3 regions of the Pseudomonas hygromyciniae genome follow, and region 3 is predicted to be linked to each of the others. Evidence: riboswitches for the same ligand, from Rfam matches in the RefSeq annotation. Region 3 holds a riboswitch; each other region holds the start of a gene.
The links. A riboswitch is a leader RNA that binds a small molecule or an ion and turns the genes downstream of it on or off. The one in region 3 is predicted to bind cobalamin.
Positions count from the first base shown of each region.

Region 1: linked by a shared signal. The riboswitch ahead of cobW (cobalamin biosynthesis protein CobW) and the one ahead of JTY93_RS10035 (TonB-dependent receptor plug domain-containing protein) in region 3 are both predicted to bind cobalamin.
Region 2: linked by a shared signal. The riboswitch ahead of cobO (cob(I)yrinic acid a,c-diamide adenosyltransferase) and the one ahead of JTY93_RS10035 (TonB-dependent receptor plug domain-containing protein) in region 3 are both predicted to bind cobalamin.

Region 1 is NZ_CP070506.1:3,169,457-3,172,728, forward strand. It holds partial or broken gene cobN (cobaltochelatase subunit CobN) at 1-867, opposite strand, end outside; partial or broken gene cobW (cobalamin biosynthesis protein CobW) at 871-1,933, opposite strand; cobalamin riboswitch at 2,027-2,227, opposite strand; gene JTY93_RS13845 (hypothetical protein) at 2,447-2,953, shown strand; gene JTY93_RS13850 (M10 family metallopeptidase C-terminal domain-containing protein) at 3,150-3,272, opposite strand, start outside.
Region 2 is NZ_CP070506.1:1,658,127-1,661,398, forward strand. It holds partial or broken gene JTY93_RS07285 (PQQ-dependent sugar dehydrogenase) at 91-1,405, opposite strand; cobalamin riboswitch at 1,505-1,752, shown strand; gene cobO (cob(I)yrinic acid a,c-diamide adenosyltransferase) at 1,833-2,444, shown strand; partial or broken gene JTY93_RS07295 (cobyrinic acid a,c-diamide synthase CobB) at 2,441-3,272, shown strand, end outside.
Region 3 is NZ_CP070506.1:2,293,529-2,296,800, reverse strand. It holds gene JTY93_RS10050 (DcrB/PsbP domain-containing protein) at 1-71, shown strand, start outside; gene cobF (precorrin-6A synthase (deacetylating)) at 223-978, opposite strand; gene JTY93_RS10040 (histidine phosphatase family protein) at 1,026-1,577, opposite strand; cobalamin riboswitch at 1,680-1,884, shown strand; gene JTY93_RS10035 (TonB-dependent receptor plug domain-containing protein) at 1,977-3,272, shown strand, end outside.

The DNA.
Region 1 (3,272 bases), 880 kb from region 3:
CTGAATCACCGGGATATTGCGGCGGAACGGGCGCAGATGGGGCGCTTCGGGGCTGGATTGGGCAAAGCCGGTGGTGTTGAGAATCACCGCTGCCCCCACCTCGTCCAGCAGATCCTCGACCACCGTCAGGCAGCCGGGCTCTTTCAAACTGGCCACCGCCATTGGCAGCGGGTTGAGGCCCGCGGCCTGCAGGCGCTGGCAGAACACATCGATAAAAGCGGTATTGGCCGCCTGCAAGTGCGAGCGGTAGAACAGCACCGCCGCCACCGGCCATGCGGCGTTCCAGTCTGCCTGCCAGTCATTCAGGCGCGCATTGGCCTTGTGCGGATGATAAATCGCGGTGCGCGGCAGGGTTTGCGGCTCGCCCCAGGCGTAATCGCGCTCCAGATAGCTGCTGGCCAGGCAGCGATAGAAATCCAGTGCATTCCCCAGTCCACCCTGGCGCAAAAAGTGCCACAGGCGGTCACGCGCTGGCGCATCCACGGTGCTCAGGCCACTGAGTTCGGGATCGGGACGGTCATCCCCCGGCACCAGGATCAACTGCACGCCCTGCTCGGCCAATTCCACCAGGCGCTGGATACCGTAGCGCCAATAGCCAATGCCACCATGCAGGGATATCAGGATGACCTTGGCGTGGCGCAGCACTTCGTCCACATACAGGTCCACCGACGCGTGGTTCTGCACCTGCATCGGGTTGGCCAGGCGCAGGCTCGGATAGTCGTCGGGCAGTTGCTGGGCCGCTTCGGCCAATAGCGCCAGGCTGGAATCACCGCTGCACAGGATCACCAGCTCGGCGGGAGTTTGTCCAAGGTCGGCGATGTTGTCATCGGAGACGAAACCACCGGGCTGGGTCCTGAGCAGATGCATGGGTTAAACGCTAAGGGCGGCGCGCAATTGCGCTTCGAGGCCCGCTGCGTCCAGGTCCTGGCCGATCAGCACCAGGCGCGTGATGCGTGCTTCATCAGCCCCCCAGGCGCGGTCAAAGTGCTTGTCGAAGCGCGTACCCACGCCCTGGATCAGCAGGCGCATCGGTTTGTTGGGGATCGCGGCGAAGCCTTTGACCCGCAGGATGCCGTGCTGCACCACCAATTGGGTCAGGGCGTCGAGCAGCAGCGCTTCATCCGCCTGGGGCAGGTCGATGGAGATGGAATCAAACGCATCATGGTCGTGATCGTCTTCACCTTCGTGGTGGTGATCGTGATGGCTATGGCGCCCGTCGATATGCTCCTCGGAACCCGCGCCCAGGCCAATCAACACGTCCAGGGGGCAGACGGCCGCTGCTGGCTTCGACGATTTTCACCGCGGGCGGCAGTTCTTCGGCCACTTCCAGGCGTACACGGGCCAGGTCTTCGGCGCTGATCAGGTCGGTTTTGTTGAGGATCACCAGGTCGGCGCTGGCCAGTTGGTCGGCAAACAGCTCGTGCAGTGGCGATTCGTGGTCCAGGTTGGGATCCAGCTTGCGCTGGGCGTCGACCTGGTCCGGGAACGCGGCAAAGGTGCCGGCAGCCACGGCCGGGCTGTCGACCACGGTGATCACCGCGTCTACCGTGCAGGCGCTGCGGATTTCCGGCCACTGGAAGGCCTGCACCAAAGGCTTGGGCAGGGCCAGGCCGGAGGTTTCGATGAGGATATGGTCCAAGTCGCCACGGCGCGCCACCAGTTCACGCATCACCGGGAAGAACTCTTCCTGCACGGTGCAGCACAGGCAGCCGTTGGCCAGCTCATAGACCCGACCGTTGGCTTCTTCCTCGGTACAACCGATGGAGCACTGCTTGAGGATCTCGCCATCGATGCCCAGTTCGCCGAATTCGTTGACGATCACGGCAATGCGGCGGCCCTGGGCGTTGTCCAGCATATGGCGCAGCAAGGTGGTTTTGCCCGAACCCAGAAAGCCGGTGACGATAGTGACGGGGAGTTTGGCCAGTGTTTTCATCGGATGCCCTTTGGGGCGGGCATACGGGACGATAGGCCCTGCGACGGCGCGCAGCGGCAGATTTCGTCACCGGATCACCCCGCCCGGTTGAATTGGAAAATCGGTTGCGAGGCAGGTCTCCTGGCTTGGGGCTTGCCGGCCTTGTGGCTGGCGCTGACTGCGCCTTCCCGCCTGTTCAGGCAGTGGCGTGGCAGTCAGATGAACCCTTTACAGTTGCGGGGGCAGCCGCGGCATCGACCGCGTTCCCTTCTTAGCTTCGACCTGGGCCGAAGAACCTCGAAGGCGCAAGGCTACGCAGTGCCAGTGAGCGGGTCAATGTCGGCAAGCCGAGATCAATAATTTACCCGCCAGCTTGGATTAAAACTCTGTATGACTTTGCGCATCTCGACGAGGAACGGATTTGTTGCGAGCGCCACACACCTATCGGCTCGTCCAGTTGCAGCCCTGTCGGCACTGCTACAGGAGTGCAATTGCGGTGAGCGCCCAATACAGCAATACATTCGAGGATCTGTCATGACACTTTCAATACTTCAACCCAATAGCATCTACACCCCGCCCCTCACGCTGGGCGACAACCGCAACCAGCAAATCCCCGCTAAAACCGACACTGCCCAGAACCAATGGACGGATGACACCAGCGGCAGCAATCGCACAACGCGTGCGACACCGAGGGCATCATCTCAAGTGCGCTCTCCTTCGTCCTACAGCAACAAGCGTCTACTCCAAGAGGTGAAGAACCATTTTAATGAGTACGCAGCAGGGGCCGGTGACAAGTACGTTAACTTCAATGAATTGAAAGAAGCCGCCGGCCTGCTGCCTACCACTCGAACCTTTTCTACACACGCGTCAGCAGTTGCCAAGGAACTTCTCAACCGTTCTCGCCTGCTTAACGAGTTGGATATCGGAGTTGGTTTCACTTGGGATGGGCGAGGATTGCAAGACCAAAGGTTCGATCATGCCAACCTTGACTCCCTGATCAACAGGCTGCCTAACAAGCCTAGAATCAGATTTGTATCCTAAGGATAAAACCTGATCAGCCAGGCACCTGTCCCACCAGCAATCGATAGGCCTGACGAAACTGCAAACATCCCTTGCAGGGGAATACCAACCCCATAAAACCAGACAGGATAGGGTTGGAGAACGGATCGCGCAGTGCATGTACAACGGGCAAGGCGCGCGACCAGCGGCCTTGCTCACTGCCCTGGATCTCAATTCGTCAGGTGTAGTGCTGTGCGCCCGCAGCCTTGGTGATGAGATCGGGCGGATTGATCGGGCCATGACTTCTGACGAAAAAGTCGAAACACCCCTTCCCCGTCAGGTCGATGGCCAATGTCGACTG
Region 2 (3,272 bases), 640 kb from region 3:
CGGTGAATCAGTAACAGATGTACTGACTGATCCACCGCTTTCGCGAGCAAGCCCGCTCCCACATTGGTTTTGTGGTGTTGTCGAGTCCTGCTATTTAGCAGCCGACACCCGCCACACCTTATTCCCCCACATCATCCGCCACCAACAACCCGCCCTGCTGATCGATCACCACACCCACCGGCCGGCCCATGGCTTTCTCATCACTGTTGAGAAAGCCGGTCAGCACATCCACCGGTTGCCCCTTCGGCTTGCCCCCCTCAAATGGCACAAAGATCACCTTGTAGCCACTGTGCGGCTTGCGATTCCACGAACCATGCTGGCCGATAAACGCGCCATGGCTAAATTGTGCCGGCAGCGTATTACCTTCAGCGAAGGTCAGTCCTAGGGACGCAGTGTGTGGCCCGACGGCGTAGTCTGGCGCAATGGCCTTGGCTACCAGGTCCGGGTCCTGCGGCGTGACCCGTACATCCACATGTTGGCCGTAGTAACTGAACGGCCAGCCATAGAAGCCGCCATCCTTGACCGAGGTGATGTAGTCCGGCACCAGATCGCTGCCGATTTCATCGCGCTCGTTGACCGCCGTCCACAGCTTGCCGCTTTGCGGCTCCCAGGCCATGCCATTGGGATTGCGCAGCCCGGAGGCAAAAATCCGCTGTTTGCCGCTGGCCCGATCGACTTCCCAGATCGCAGCGCGGCCCTGTTCGGCTTCCAAGCCGTTTTCGCCGACGTTGCTGTTAGAGCCCACGCTCACATACAACTTGCTGCCATCCTTGCTGGCCACCACGTTTTTCGTCCAGTGGTGGTTCAGCGGGCCGCCCGGCAGGTCGATGACCTTGGTGCCTGGCGCCTTGATCGCGGTTTCCCCCGGTTGATAGGGGAAGCGCAGCAGCTTGTCCGAATCGGCCACATACAGATCGTTGCCCACCAGGGTCATGCCAAACGGCGAGTTGAGGTTCTCCAGGAAGACCGTACGGGTTTCCGCCACGCCATCATGGTCGGCATCGCGCAACAGGGTGATGCGGTTCGGGCTGGGCACACCTGCGCCGGCGCGGCCCATGACCTTTTCCATGACCCAGCCGCGAATGCCCTTGGAGTCATCCGGCTTGGGCGGCGCGTTGGTCTCGGCCACCAGCACGTCGCCATTGGGCAATACATACAGCCAGCGCGGGTGGTCCAGGCCTTCGGCGAAGGCGCCGACCTGGGTACCGGCGGCGGCCTGGGGCTTGGCGCCATCGGGCCAGCCAATGGCGGGGGCGATGTTGACGGTGGGGATCAGGGTTTTGTTCGGTTCCGGCAACTTGGGCGAGGGCCCGGTGCCGTCGGAGACCTGCAAGGTTGAGCTTTCCCCGCAGGCGGCGAGTGCGCCTGCGGCCATGATCAGTACGGCGAGTCGGGTCTTGTGCATGTTTTTCTCCTCAATGCCTGTAGTCATAGAGGTACGGTGCGTGGCGATGGTTCAAGTGCGTGGCCGGCTTTAATTGACGCTGTACCCCCAACCCACTAACCTTCGCCGCTTGTTTCAGGTGCTCTGTGACGTACGCGTCGACCGAGTGAAACAGGGAAGCCGGTGAGTGCGCGCACTTTTCTACAGTGCGGCCACGATCCCGGCGCTGCCCCCGCAACGGTAAATGAGTCAAGACGCTGCTTTTGCCACTGTATCGCGTGCGATATGGGAAGGCGCATCGTCGGCCCGCCCTGGTCAACAGGGCGCCACTCATGAGCCCGGAGACCGGCCTGATTCATCCAACAGCATCACGGTGGGCGATGCTTGGCTTCATAGAGATTGTCTTTTCCTGCCCGCCGTTTTTGTCCAGCCCCAACGGAGAGCTGCCATGACTGATTCCCCTGATCGTGACGAACGCCACCTGGCGCGCATGCTGCGCAAAAAAGCGGTGATTGACGAGCGCATTGCCAATTCACCGAATGAATGCGGTTTGCTGCTGGTATTGACCGGCAATGGCAAAGGCAAAAGCAGCTCGGCCTTCGGCATGCTCGCCCGCGCCATGGGCCACGGTATGCAATGTGGCGTGGTGCAGTTCATCAAGGGGCGCAACAGTACCGGTGAAGAGTTGTTCTTCCGCCGCTTCCCCGAACAGGTACGGTTCCACGTGATGGGCGAGGGCTTTACCTGGGAAACCCAGGACCGCCAGCGCGATATCGCCGCCGCCGAAGCGGCCTGGAAAGTCTCCCGGGAAATGTTGCAGGATCCGTCCATCGGCCTGGTGGTGCTGGATGAGCTGAACATTGCGCTCAAGCACGGTTATCTCGACCTGGACCAGGTGTTGAGCGACCTGCAAGCCCGGCCACCGATGCAGCACGTGCTGGTCACCGGTCGCGGCGCCAAGCCAGAGCTGATTGAAATGGCCGACACCGTCACCGAAATGGGCATGCTCAAGCACGCGTTCCAGGCCGGTATCAAGGCACAGAAAGGCATCGAACTTTGAACCAGCCGCGCCATTGCCCTGCCGTGCTGATCGCCGCGCCGGCGTCAGGCCAGGGCAAGACTACCGTCACCGCCGCCCTGGCCCGTTTGCACCGCAACCTAGGGCGCAAGGTCCGGGTGTTCAAATGCGGCCCGGACTTTCTTGACCCGATGATCCATGAGCGCGCCAGCGGCGCGCCGGTCTATCAATTGGACATGTGGATGGTGGGCGAGCAGGAAAGTCGCCGTTTGCTGTGGGAAGCAGCGGGGGAGGCGGACCTGATCCTGATCGAGGGCGTGATGGGCCTTTTCGACGGCACCCCCCTCCAGCGCCGACCTGGCGCGCCACTTTGGCGTGCCGGTACTGGCGGTGATCGACGGCACCGCCATGGCCCAGACCTTTGGCGCCCTGGCGCTGGGGCTGGCGCGTTACCAGGCGGACCTGCCGTTCGCCGGGGTCTTGGCCAACCGCGTCGGGACCGTGCGCCACGCGCAATTGCTCGAAGGCAGCCTGACCGAAGGCCTGCGCTGGTACGGCGCGCTGTCCCGGGAAACCGGGATCGAACTGCCGAGCCGCCACCTGGGCCTGGTGCAGGCCAGCGAGTTGAATGACCTGGACCTGCGCCTGGATGCGGCCGCCGAAGCCCTGGCCGGCAGTTGCGAGGTAGCGCTGCCACCGCCGGTGGAGTTCGCCGCGCCCGAGGTGATCTCGGCCGAGCCACTGCTGGCCGGCGTGCGGATTGCCGTGGCCCGGGATGAAGCCTTTGCCTTCACCTATGGTGCGAGCCTCGACTTGCTGCGGGCGATGGGCGCCCAATTGCATTTCTTCTCGCCGATCCATGACCGCGTG
Region 3 (3,272 bases):
AGGCCATTTCCCGGGCGGACGATGTGAAGGGGCATGAGTTGCTGGTAAGGCAGATCACCAGCGGCAAATAACCCCGCCAGGTCAAACAACAAACATCCAATGTGGGAGCGGGCTTGCTCGCGAAAGCGGTGTGTCAGTCAATACATCGACTGACTGATCCGCCGCTTTCGCGAGCAAGCCCGCTCCCACATTTTTTTGATTGCATTCCAACAGCCAGAACGCCTAAGGCTTGCGCAGCAGGTAAGTATCCATGATCCAGCCATTGGCCTCGCGCGCCGCCTTGCGCACGCGCTCGATTTCCCCGGCCACTTCGGCCACCTTGCCGCTGATCAGGATTTCATCCGGCGTACCCAGGTAAGCGCCCCAGTAGATGTCCATCTGCTGATCCGCGCTCCGGTAAGAGTCCTCGGCATCCAGCATCACCACCAGCGTATCGGCATCACTGGCCTGCCCCGCCGCCAGCCGGCGCCCGGTGGTGATCTCGATGGAGCGGCCGATGCGGTTCAATGGCACCTTATGCTGGGCCGCCAGAACCTGGACGCTGGTGATCCCGGGGATGACCTCGAACTCAAACACGCAGCTGCCACTGGCCAGGATCGCCTGCAGGATACGGATCGTGCTGTCGTACAACGCCGGATCGCCCCAAGCCAGGAAAGCGCCCACTTCACCGTCGGCCATGTGTTCGTTGATCATCCGCTCGAACGTCTGCTGCTTGTCGCGGTTCAGATCCTGCACCGCCGTGGTGTAGTCGATCTCGCCGCGCACACGCTCGGGGCAGTCGGCTTCGACAAAGCGGTAGGCATGCCCGGCGTCGATATAGGTCTGGCAGATTTCCCGGCGCAGGTCGATCAGCTTGTCCTTGCTCTGGCCCTTGTCCATCAGGAAAAACACGTCGGTGCGGTTAAGCGCTTTCACCGCCTGCATCGTGATGTAGTCGGGGTTGCCGGCGCCAATGCCGATGATCAGGATTTTTTTCATGGGGGTGTTCTCTGTGCGGGGCCGGGATTTTGCCATGTTCGCGCCGATCAGGTCTTGTGCGTTTCCAGGCGCAGACGCCAGACGTTGTTGAAGTGCAGTTCGGTGGACGACAGCGGCTCCACATCAATCAGGTAAAACATAGCGATGGGTGCTTGCATGACATGAAGCAAAGCGGCACGAATCACCGATGGGTGCGTCACCGCCAGCACATGGCCGGGCTGCGCTGTGAGGTTTTCCAGCCACTGGCTGACGCGCTCGCACAACTGCAGCACTGACTCGCCACAATGAGGCGCGCTGGCGCTGTCGGTGAGCCAGGTCGTCAGTTCGTCGCGGTCGATGTCATTGATATCCAGGCCGCGCCAATGACCGACATCCATATCGCGCAACCCGTCATCAATCGTCGCGTGCTCACCGAACAGCGTCGCCGTTTGCCGGGTCCTGGTCTCAGGCCCGCACAACAGGCGTGGCGCTTTTTTGAAACGTGCGGCCAGACTCAAGGGCGACGGCGGCGTTTCCAAGGCTTCATCAAGGGCGAAATGCCCACGCTTTTGCGCACGTGTCGCACCATGGCAAATCAGCGTCAATCGGGTGCTCTGCATGGACGTGCGGCTCTGGTGATCAAGCGAAGCAAACATATTACAACGATCCAGACCCACCGGTTCGACCACTAGAGAAGTTGACCAACGGTTGCTGGAATGTTCAGATGCCGCCCTGTTTCAGGTGCCTCATGCCGCCGTGCATGGGGTGAAACGGGAAACCGGTACGCTCGATCGAGCAAGTCCGGTGCTGCCCCCGCAACGGTATTCGCGTGACCCCTTCGACACACCACTGTGGCTAGAACGCCATGGGAAGGTGAAGGGTTCGATACGCGAGAGCCCGGAGACCGGCCTGGAATTTCTGTTTGGCAAAATCCTGCGGTGGGCGGGCATGGGCCGGTATTGGCGTGTGCTCGATACCTTCTCCTGCGTGCTTCTGCGAAGATACTTTTCGAGAAGACTATGATTTTTCAACGCGGCGTCACTTCTGGCCCAACCTTGCTGTTGGGTTGTCTGTTCAGTCCCCTGCTACTCGCTGACAATAGCGCCCTGGAACTCAAGGCACAGACCGTTTCCGCGCCGTCGGTGGAATCCACCACCGTCGCCGACATGGCCCAATACGGCAGCAAAGTCGAGATCGTCACCCGCGAACAGATCGAACGCGCCGGCCCCAGTGCCGATATCACGCGGGCGATGCAGATGTTCATCCCCGGTTTCTACGTGGCCCCGAAAAACGGCCCGTTCGACTACGGCACCTATTCCCTGTTGGGCGGGCGCAATGACGACACCCTGATCCTGCTCGACGGCGTACGCCTGAACAACCGCCTGTACGGTGGCCTGTACCTGGATACCTTGCCGGCCAACGCCGTGGAACGCATCGAAGTGCTCAAGGGCGGCCAGAGCCTGCTGTTCGGCACCCAGGCCGTGGCGGGGGTCATCAACATCGTCACCCGCAGCCCGCAGACGCGCGACGTATCCGGCGAAACCAACCTGGGCGTCGATACCTTTGGCGGTACCACCGGCGACGCCCGGGCCGAGCGAATTTTCAGCAATGGCCTGGGCGACCTGGGCTTGCTGGCCTATGTCAGCCATAACGTGTCCGAGGGCTACCAGCCGTTTCGCAACCGCGACATGAGCAACGTCACTGACAAGAAACGCTCCTACGAAGTCACCACACTCGGCGCCAAGGCCATCCAGTCCTTGGGCGATGACTCGCGCCTGGAGCTGTTTTACCAGTACACCGACGCCAACCTGGACTTCGCCCGCGCCACCCACAACCGCAAGACCACCAACGACCGCGTGCAGCAAATTGCCACGGCGACCTTCGAACAGAGCATCAACGAGCGGCTGAGCTACTTCGTCAAGGGCCATATCAACGACTGGGATACCCGCTACTCACGGATCAACAACACCGCCAACGGCGGCACCGTGGTGCGCAATCACAACGACTACTGGGGCTTTACCGACTGGGGCGTGCAGGCCGAAGGCAAGGCCGAGCTTGCGGGCGGCCATGTGCTGGTGTTCGGTTCCGACAACCAGTGGTTCAAGGGCCAGGACGACGTGCTGGTCATCGATAACAACAAGGCCGAAGCCCACGCCTTGTACACCCAGTTGCGCCCGCAGATCGACGCCCTGCCCGACTGGCACCCGAGCCTTGGCGTGCGCCACGAAACCATGAGCGGCGGCGACAGCGCCACAGTCGGCATGCTCACCTCGCTCTACGACCTCAACGCCAACTGGGCCCTGCGCGGCCAGTAC